Regions from separate parts of the Paenibacillus sp. 2KB_22 genome, predicted to be linked through region 2. Evidence: predicted binding sites of a transcription regulator. Region 2 holds the regulator's gene; each other region holds the start of a gene.
The links. The regulator LexA, encoded in region 2, represses DNA repair genes until DNA is damaged. The targets are predictions, from matches to a motif close to CGAACATATGTTCG.
Positions count from the first base shown of each region.

Region 1: a site for LexA is predicted at 1,441-1,454, ahead of AB4111_RS00375 (DNA polymerase IV). Genes of this name have one in related genera too.
Region 3: a site for LexA is predicted at 1,463-1,476, ahead of recA (recombinase RecA). Genes of this name have one in related genera too.

Region 1 is NZ_JBFRHG010000001.1:92,336-95,622, reverse strand. It holds gene AB4111_RS00390 (TetR/AcrR family transcriptional regulator) at 1-580, shown strand, start outside; gene AB4111_RS00385 (GNAT family N-acetyltransferase) at 624-1,046, shown strand; gene AB4111_RS00380 (DUF4180 domain-containing protein) at 1,060-1,290, shown strand; gene AB4111_RS00375 (DNA polymerase IV) at 1,501-2,718, shown strand; gene AB4111_RS00370 (YolD-like family protein) at 2,715-3,083, shown strand; gene AB4111_RS00365 (hypothetical protein) at 3,067-3,287, shown strand, end outside.
Region 2 is NZ_JBFRHG010000002.1:457,055-460,341, reverse strand. It holds gene AB4111_RS12970 (aldehyde dehydrogenase) at 173-1,474, shown strand; gene lexA (transcriptional repressor LexA) at 1,583-2,209, opposite strand; gene AB4111_RS12960 (LysM peptidoglycan-binding domain-containing protein) at 2,506-2,883, shown strand; gene AB4111_RS12955 (DUF896 domain-containing protein) at 2,978-3,187, shown strand.
Region 3 is NZ_JBFRHG010000001.1:1,170,968-1,174,254, forward strand. It holds gene AB4111_RS04950 (regulatory protein RecX) at 1-48, opposite strand, end outside; gene recA (recombinase RecA) at 329-1,393, opposite strand; gene AB4111_RS04960 (competence/damage-inducible protein A) at 1,638-2,894, opposite strand; gene pgsA (CDP-diacylglycerol--glycerol-3-phosphate 3-phosphatidyltransferase) at 3,002-3,287, opposite strand, start outside.

The DNA of each region.
Region 1 (3,287 bases), on a different contig from region 2:
GCCTTATCCGAAAGGGCACAAACTCAAAGTTCGGAACCATATTATTACCAGCGCGGCCAAAGCATTCCGAACCCACGGCGTGCGGAATATTAGTCTTCCACATATTATGAAAGGTGCTGGACTGACACATGGGGGATTTTACTCCCATTTTGAAAATAAAGATCAGCTTGTGATGGAGACCTGTCATTTCGCCATTAGTGACACCATTGAAATGCTGCAGAGAATTGCAGACAAAAACAAAAACGAAGATCAGACGTCGATTGAAGCCGTCATTGATTTTTATTTAAGCTCCCTGCATCGAGATCAGACGGAAGTCGGTTGTATCTTACCAGCTTTATCGGGAGAGATTTCCCAACTATCGGAGGATATTCGACAAGCTTACACGCAGGAGTTGCAACGTTTTATCGCGTTTATTACAACTATGGCTGGGATGAATACCGCTGAAGGTTATGCGTTAGTAAGCAGTATGGTAGGTACCGTTGCACTGGCACGGGCAGTTAGTGATGCGAAGTTCAGTGATGACTTGTTACAGGCAGGTCGTGTGCAGGCCAAACAAATGGTAAAGGTCGGCTCCAGGTAACAACGACATTGATGAAACAGAGGAATGGGGGATTGATCATCGGATGATCATTAGAGAAGCCCGTATTGCAGACTATCCACAATTGAGACATATTTATTTGGATTCCCGGCGGGAGAGCTTTCACTGGGCCAATGCCGATGAGATGAGCCTAGAAGATTTTGACCGGGATACATCGGAAGAACAGATTCTTTTGGCAGAGGAAAACGATCAAGTACTTGGATTTGCGTCACTATATGTACCCGACCGCTTTATTCATAATTTGTTTGTGCACCCGAGTGCTGCCGGCAAAGGGGTGGGAAAGCAGTTACTCCAGCAATCCGTGGCCGAACTGGGAACGCCTGTCACATTAAAATGTGTCTCTGATAATCATAAAGCACTCACATTTTATAAAAAGCAAGGCTGGAGGGCTATCGTAGAAGAAGGTGAACCTGGATCAAGATATTGGGTTCTTCAATATAAGGAATGAGGGAAAAGAAGACATGAATATTAGAAAAATAAACGAAAATGGAGTATCTATTGCTTACGTTACGAGTGATGAAAAATTAATTACCGATGTTCAATCCGCTATCGATCTTATGGCTACGGTTCGATATGAGGCCGATTGTCGCCGTATTATAGTTAACAAATCTGCTGGGTTTGTACAGATCGGACGCTCCGAATTCGATGGTTCTGGTAATCCGTTCCCGCTATTGCATCTGGAAATTTCATAAAGGATAAGAATGTTCCCGTTGAAGTCGCTAATTTAGCGACTTTTTTTTGCGGGCGTAACCTAGTATGATCTGAATCCTTCACTTGGTCCTATGCCAAATATAAATATTTACCTCTTGCATAAAGAACACGTGTTCGGTTTATAATATATACAAACATACGTTCTTAAATGTACAGGAGTGATTTCAGTGTGGACTAAGCAGCGAACCATCATGCTCATTGATATGCAGAGTTTTTATGCTTCAGTCGAAAAGGCAAAAATGCCCCAATACAAAAATAGACCTCTCGCCGTTGCAGGCGATCCAGCAAGACGTTCTGGCATTATTCTTGCCGCTTGTCCATTAGCCAAAGCTAAGGGGGTATCTACCGCAGAACCACTCTGGCAGTCTCTTCAGAAGTGCCCTGAACTGATCATTGTAAAACCTCACATGCAAGAATACATCGAAGTATCCACCCAAATCATGTCCATTATTGAGGAATTCACCGATCTGGTTGAGCCATACAGTATAGACGAATTATTCGCTGATTTTACAGGGTCTATGCATCTATTTGGTAATGATCCAATCGATTTAGCCAAACAAATTCAAGACAAAATCTATAATGAAACAGGGGTTTACGCCAGAGCGGGCATTGGTGAAAACAAAATTATCAGTAAATTGTGCTGCGATATGATTGCTAAAAAAGCGGAGGGTGGCATTTTTCACTTAAAGAAAGAAGAGTTGCATCTTCACATTGGAGATAAGCCTATCCGCGATATGTGGGGAATTGGATCAAGAATGGAAAAACATCTGTGGAAGATGGGTATCCGAACCATTAAAGACCTAGCGAATACGCCTCTTTCTAAATTAAGAAGCAAGTGGGGTGTTAATGGAGAAGTCATCTGGAGAGTCGCCAATGGACTCGACAATTCGCCGGTAACCGTCAACACACACAGTACACAAAAGGATATCGGAAACGGAATGACCCTGCCTAGAGATTTCACCGAAGCATGGGAGATCGAAGTGGTTATTCTCGATATCTGTACAGAAGTGTGCAGAAGAGCCCGTAAAAAGGGGTTGATGGGTAGTGTCATATCTGTGAGTGTATCGGGAGCAGATTTTGATCACCCAACGGGTTTTCACAGGCAGGTTAAACTGTCTGATCCTTCAAACATAACCGTTGATGTGTGCAAGATAGCCAAACGCATATTCCATCAACATTGGGATGGGCAACCTGTGCGCCGTGTAGGCGTATCCCTGTCTCAATTATCCAACGCGGATACATATCAACTATCTTTCTTTGATGATCAAGAGCAGAAACGAGCCATTGATCAGGTGATGGACAACATTAAGGATCGATATGGCGACATTGCCATTCTTCGAGCGAGCTCCATTACGGCTGCGGGTCAAGCGATTGATAGAGCATCTAAAATTGGGGGGCATTACAAATGAGCAAAAAACTGGAGGCCAATGGATTATGGGAATCGAGCCGCATGATGCTTCCACAACATAAAGAACGAATTATACAGCATCGTACTCAAATTCATGTTCAAGCGAAACCACTGATTCATGAAGATGAGTGGGAAATTATTGCTCAGCATATAGATATGTCCCTCAACTATACGTTGCAAGCCACCTTTGAAGTATTTCATGAGTCAGGCAATCGGTATATACACGGGATCGTCACTTCAGTCAGTGCCTTTGGAAAAAAAATAAAAATTGAAATGGATAATGGATTTGAATGGGTCGATTTTGATCAATTGGTCACTGTAAAGTTTGAAGAAGGAGGAGGTGTGTACGGTGAGACAAACTTCTGAGGAACTTGCACTTGTGAAGAGGCTGGTAGAGATGCCGTATCTTTTAGGTGCTCTGGAGGTAGATAAACATAAAATATACGCTTCAAACTTTAAGATGAAATCGGTGTATATTGATTACCTGGACGGTACACAAAAGAAAATTGCTTTAGAGATGTACAAATCAAAACAAAGTTTAAAGGAACATCATATAAAAATCATTGAAGA
Region 2 (3,287 bases):
TAGTCACAGAATAGAAGTGAATACTAGCATTCACTCTATTAAAACGCCTAACAATTTTCAGATACTTTCAAATCAATGTTTCAATATTATGTTGATAGTTTCATATAGAAGAGGTATACTTTAATTGAATTTTGAACAATTTAATTTTAAATAATTAATTGGAGATGTTAATATGGATCAAGCAAAACAACTAGTGACAGAACAACGTACATTTTTTTATACAGGACAAACTAAAAATATCGAGTATCGGATTAATGCACTTCAACAGCTTAGAAAAGGAATTCAGAAGTATCAGCAACGGATACAAGATGCACTTCGTGCTGATCTGAACAAATCTGAGGCGGAAGCTTATGGTTCCGAGATTCGCATTGTTCTGGGCGAACTGGATTTTGCATTAGAACATCTGCAGGAATGGGCTGCACCAAAACAAGTCCCAACCAATTCAGCTATGCCGGATGGGGTGAGCACCATTTATCCTGAACCATACGGAGTGGCTCTTATTATTGCACCTTGGAATTATCCTTTCCAACTGGCCTTTGGTCCACTGATTGGAGCAATTGCAGCCGGTAACTGTGCAGTGATTAAGCCTTCTGAATTAACACCAGCCGTATCTCGTCTGACGTATGATCTGATTCAAGAGATCTTCCCTCAGGAGTATATTGCCGTTATGGAAGGGGAAGTCGAAGCCAGCACAGCATTGTTGAAAGAGAAGTTTGATTATATTTTCTTCACTGGTAGCACTGGTGTTGGTCGCATTGTGATGAAGGCAGCTGCGGAGCATCTGGCTCCTGTAACTCTTGAGTTGGGTGGTAAAAGCCCTGCTATTGTCCATAGTGATGCAGATTTGAAGCTGGCAGCACAACGTCTTGTACGTGGTAAGTTCCTGAATGCAGGGCAGACATGTGTTGCGCCGGATTACTTGCTTGTGCATGAACAAGTTCATGATGAATTGATTAATCTGATTGGCGCAGAGATCAAAGATAAATTTGGGGATGATGTGTTACAGAACGCTGATTTCCCGCATATTGTCAACGCCCGTAACTTTGATCGGTTGTCGAAATTTCTCACAGATGGCAAAACGCTGTTAGGTGGACGTTCTGTGCGTGAGCAGTTGCTGATTGAGCCGGCTGTACTTGGAGATGTGAACTGGGAATCACCTGTCATGCAAGAAGAGATCTTCGGTCCGATTCTTCCTGTATTTACGTACAGTGACTTGAACCCCATGCTGGATGAGATTGTTCGCCGACCAAAACCATTGGCGCTATATCTCTTCACACAGGATGAGCAACTGCAGGATCAGGTGCTGAATCAAGTATCCTTCGGTGGGGGATGTATTAATGACACACTTTCTCATATGACGTCGCATTATCTTCCGTTTGGTGGTGTAGGAGAGAGCGGTATGGGCTCATATCACGGACAACAGAGCTTTGATGTGTTCTCACACCACAAAAGTGTTTTGAAACGCAGTGAATAATTAGCCGATAAAACAATATAAAAATAAAAAGAGGTTGTCCTGTTCATCAGGGCAACCTCTTTTTGTATTTCAGTGCATTGCATCTAGTTTTGTTACTCAGGTTAGATATTAATGAATATCTCGGAAAAGGCCAATGACTTTACCCAAAATACTAACGTGTTTCAAACGTAAAGGTTCGAAGGTCGCATTCTCCGGTTGAAGGCGAATATGATCTTTCTCTTTATAGAACGTTTTCACTGTAGCTTCATCGTCTTCAGTCATTGCAACGACGATATCACCGTTATCAGCAGTTTGCTGTTGACGGACAATAACGTAATCTCCATTAACGATTCCAGCTTCCACCATACTATCTCCCACTACTGAAAGCATAAATACTTTCTGTTCGCCTACATAATGTGTAGGAAGAGGGAAGTAGTCTTCAATGTTCTCGGTTGCAGTGATTGGAACCCCAGCTGTAACCTTACCAACGACAGGAATACGTGCAACGCTATGAGCAAATTGATGAGAATGCTCAGATTCTTCCTGGCTCAGAAGCTCAATGGCTCTTGGCTTGGTAGGGTCGCGTCGGATCAAACCTTTTTTCTCCAAACGATCCAAATGTCCATGTACTGTTGAGCTGGAAGCCAGTCCAACCGCTTCACCAATTTCCCGTACGGAAGGAGGATACCCCTTCAACCGGACTTCATTTCGTATAAACTCCAGAATAGCCTGCTGCCTGCTGGATATCTTCGACATACCGTATCAACCCCATTTTAGTAACGTTTGGGAAAATTATAACATAGAACCTCCGTTCGTACAAACATAAGTTCTAAATAAAATAGCATTAAATCAGTGTTTTTTAACTTATAGAACAGAAATTGTCCAAAAGTCAGAGCATAATACTGCAAATGCTTTGCAAAAGAGCTTGAATTAAGATATTTCTCCTTCGAAAAACAAGCGAACAATTGTTCTAAAAATCTATTGAACAAAACAAGTGTTCGTGTTATATTGATTTCAACAGATAGGAACAAACGTTTGGAGGCGGGTATTTAATGAGATATTCAACTTATCAAAGTATTTATGAACCGATGAATTCGGAACTGGTGAAGTCTAACATAGGGAACTACAAGAAGGTTTTAGCGCGTTTCAAGATTTCTTCATGGATGTTAAAGATAGCCATTACCTCATTGATTATATTTATTGGATGCAGCACTGTTTTAACTGTATTTGCTGGCAATGAGAACGATGTTCTGCCTGGAGGAAAGATAGCTGTTTCACAAGGAGAAACATTATGGAGTATTTCTTTGGAACATAAACCGACGAATATGGATACACGTATATATATAGAAGCAATTAAGAAAGTGAATCAACTTCAAGCGACTTCCATCCAAGTGGGGCAAGTACTAACTCTACCGCAATTTGCAGAATAAAAGCACATCAATGAGTGTTAACGCGTGTCAGCTTGACAAGCTGCCTTTATCATGGCAAAGTTAATATGACTTTGTATTTTTGGAGGGGACAAGCTTGGATATAGATAGTCTGGTAGCACGCATTAACGAATTGGCTCGTAAGCAAAAGTCCACTGGATTGTCGGAGGAAGAACTTGCTGAACGTGCTGAGTTAAGAGAGATTTATTTGAGTAATATTCGTAGTAATTTCAGACAACAACTGGATACCATTGAGATTGTTGATGATGAGAATGACAAAGGCCACCAAGGCAAACTCAAACACTAACGAAACCTAATGATATCATTATGATATTTAGGTTTCTTCCTGTTATTTTGAGTGTGCAATTTATAGGGGGAAATGTTGGTTTACAGTTATGTAAGCCGAT
Region 3 (3,287 bases), on a different contig from region 2:
GCCGTCCTGTTCTGCTTCTTCATATAAATCCTCGTCCTCTTGATTCATTCAGGTCTCCCCTTTCACATCATTTTCAATCTGATTACACCAAGCACATGTTCACAAATGACAGGGAACGCTAATACAAAAGGCCGGGAACTCAGCCCGGCCTTTATCTCCACAGTTAGCGTGCCAACAGCCCCTGTCCATTGGGACAGGGGCTGTTGGACAGCAAGAGCAATCCCACTACAGTCCATTATCCAGATTGATCCAAGCTCAATCAGATAAGTTTACGGAGTCCAGTGGGAAACACCCTCAGGGCCCTCCCTACAAGGGAGGATGTGAGAGATTACTCGTTGATTTCAAACAATTCTTGTTCTTCTTCTGCTTCTTTTTGTTGCTCTTCACTAGTTGGCGCAGGAACTGCGGTAGTCAAGTTACTAGCTACCCGAATTTTTTGTTCAATGATTTCAGCAATGTCTTTATGCTCTTTCATGAACTGCTTCGCGTTCTCACGACCTTGTCCTAAACGCTCGCCTTCGTAGGAATACCAAGCACCACTTTTATTAACGATGTCCAGCTCTGTACCAATGTCAATGATACTGCCTTCTCTCGAGATACCCTCACCGTACATGATATCCACTTCCGCTTGTTTAAACGGAGGTGCCACTTTGTTTTTCACAACTTTAATACGAGTACGGTTACCAATCATGTCATTGCCTGATTTGATACTCTCAATACGACGTACATCCAGACGTACCGTAGAATAAAACTTCAGAGCACGACCACCAGGTGTTGTTTCCGGGTTACCAAACATAACGCCGACTTTCTCACGAAGCTGGTTGATGAAGATTGCGATTGTTTTGGATTTGCTGATTGCACCAGACAATTTACGCAACGCCTGAGACATCAAACGCGCTTGCAAACCAACGTGTGAATCACCCATTTCGCCTTCAATCTCTGCTTTTGGAACCAATGCAGCTACAGAGTCAATAACGACGATATCTACTGCACCACTGCGTACAAGAGCTTCTGCAATTTCCAGCCCTTGCTCACCCGTATCTGGCTGAGATAGAAGCAATTCGTCAATGTTAACGCCCAATTTGCTTGCATATTGAGGATCAAGAGCATGCTCGGCATCGATAAATGCTGCTTGTCCACCAACACGTTGTACTTCAGCAATCGCATGCAATGCGACAGTTGTTTTACCTGAAGATTCAGGTCCATATATTTCAACAATACGGCCTTTAGGCAAGCCGCCTGTTCCTAATGCAATATCCAAAGCCAAGGAACCGCTGGGAATAATTTCCACATTCATATGAGTGGACTCACCCAGTTTCATGATGGATCCTTTACCAAATTGCTTCTCTATTTGACGGAGCGCCATATCAAGCGCGGCACGACGGTCTGACAATAAGCTCACACCCTTTACTGTTTATAAGATAATGATACCTTGTTTTAACACGTTTGCCAAGCTTTTTTTCGAACATACATTCGTTTTTTTTTGTGAAGGCCGAGGCGCCTCTTCCTCAAAGAAACTTTCCATTAAACAGAAAAAAGAACCGTAAACAAGGCTGTAAAGCCTAATTCTACGGTTCTTCCGTCTTCCTTAATTATACTTCCTTAGAGCTTCAAATGCAATCGAAGCTATTAACTAATCAATCCATCGCCACAAGTTTTTGCCATAAGCGATAGAGAATCGCTTTGGCTGAACGAATGCGAACAGTCTCGCGATTGCCATTAATACGCAGCTCATGAATTTCCGTCTCTTTTCCACGTTCAGCAAGAGCGATGAAGACAAGTCCGGGTGGCTTGCGTTCCGAATATCCCGGTCCAGCTACACCAGTAACAGCCAAGCCAAAATCAGCATCGCCAATCATGCGGATCTGCTCAGCAAGCACTTTTGCAACCTCAGGACTTACCGCCCCAGGTGCATCTTCACCTTCCAGATAATCATGAGGCACATTCAGCAGCTTTTCCTTAATTTCATTGGAGTAACAAACAATTCCACCTTTGAGCATTGAGGCACTTCCCGGTACAGAGGTCAGACTTTGCATGACAAGCCCTCCTGTACAGCTCTCAGCAGCGCTAAGCGTCAGCCCCATGTCAGACATCATGGTTACTATCGTATACTCTATAGGCACATCCTCGTTCGCGTAGAGATGTTCTGTCAAACGCTCCCGAATCTGAACCTCCATCGCATCCAGCTTCAGCTTCGCCTCTCCCTCACTCGCAGCCTTAGTAGAGACACGTACCGTAACTTCCCCTTCGCTGGCGTAAGGAGCAATCGTAGGGTCTGTCTGCGCGTCAATCAGATCCAGCAGTCGATCTTCCAGAGCAGATTCACCAATACCAGCGAATTTGAGCATTCGGGAATAGATCGGCATTTCTTCTGTGAGCACATGCTGGAACAGCCAAGGCTTGACTTCCTGTTCAAACATTGGAATCAGCTCTTTAGGTGGTCCAGGCATCACAATATAATGTTTATCATTATCAGAAATCGCATTTCCTGCCGCAAGGCCCGTTTCATTGGCCAGAGGTGTACCACCATCAATAACGATCGCCTGACGTCGGTTATTCTCTGTCATGTCCACATTACGATCTCTGAAAAAGCTCTCGATTTTGTCCATCGCCATTCGATCTGTATGCAATTTTCGGTTAAGAACAGCTGCGAGCGCATCTTTGGTCAGATCATCTTGAGTAGGTCCGATGCCACCGGAAAATAAAATAACGTCTGCACGGCCCTGCGCAATGCGAATAGCTTCACTAAGTCGGTTCAGGTTATCCCCAACCACCGTTTGGAAATATACATCGATCCCCATCGCAGCCAATTCACGGGATAGGTATCTGGCATTGGTATTGACGATTTGTCCAAGCAGTAGCTCTGTGCCAACTGCAATGATTTCTGCCTTCATTGAGCATCCTCCTGTACATATGGTGAGTGATCAAAGGGCAATAGGATAATTTCCTATTGCCCCTGACCCAATGCTTCCTTCATGATTACCCATTTAAGAACAAACCATTATGCTTTTGTTAAATGAAGCAGGTTTTTGTTTTTGATAAAGTAATCGATACCCGACCAGATGGTAATAAGCGCTGCTGCCCATACCGCGATAATATCGGCGTGAATACCCGTGTATGAAAACGGGAAATTGTTTAGCAGCAACAGCACAATTGCCACAATCTGAACTACCGTCTTCAGCTTGCCCCAATTACTGGCAGCAACAACCGAACCATCCAGCAATGCGATTTGGCGCAAGCCGGTAACTGCAAATTCACGACTAATAATAACCACTGCAATCCAGGAA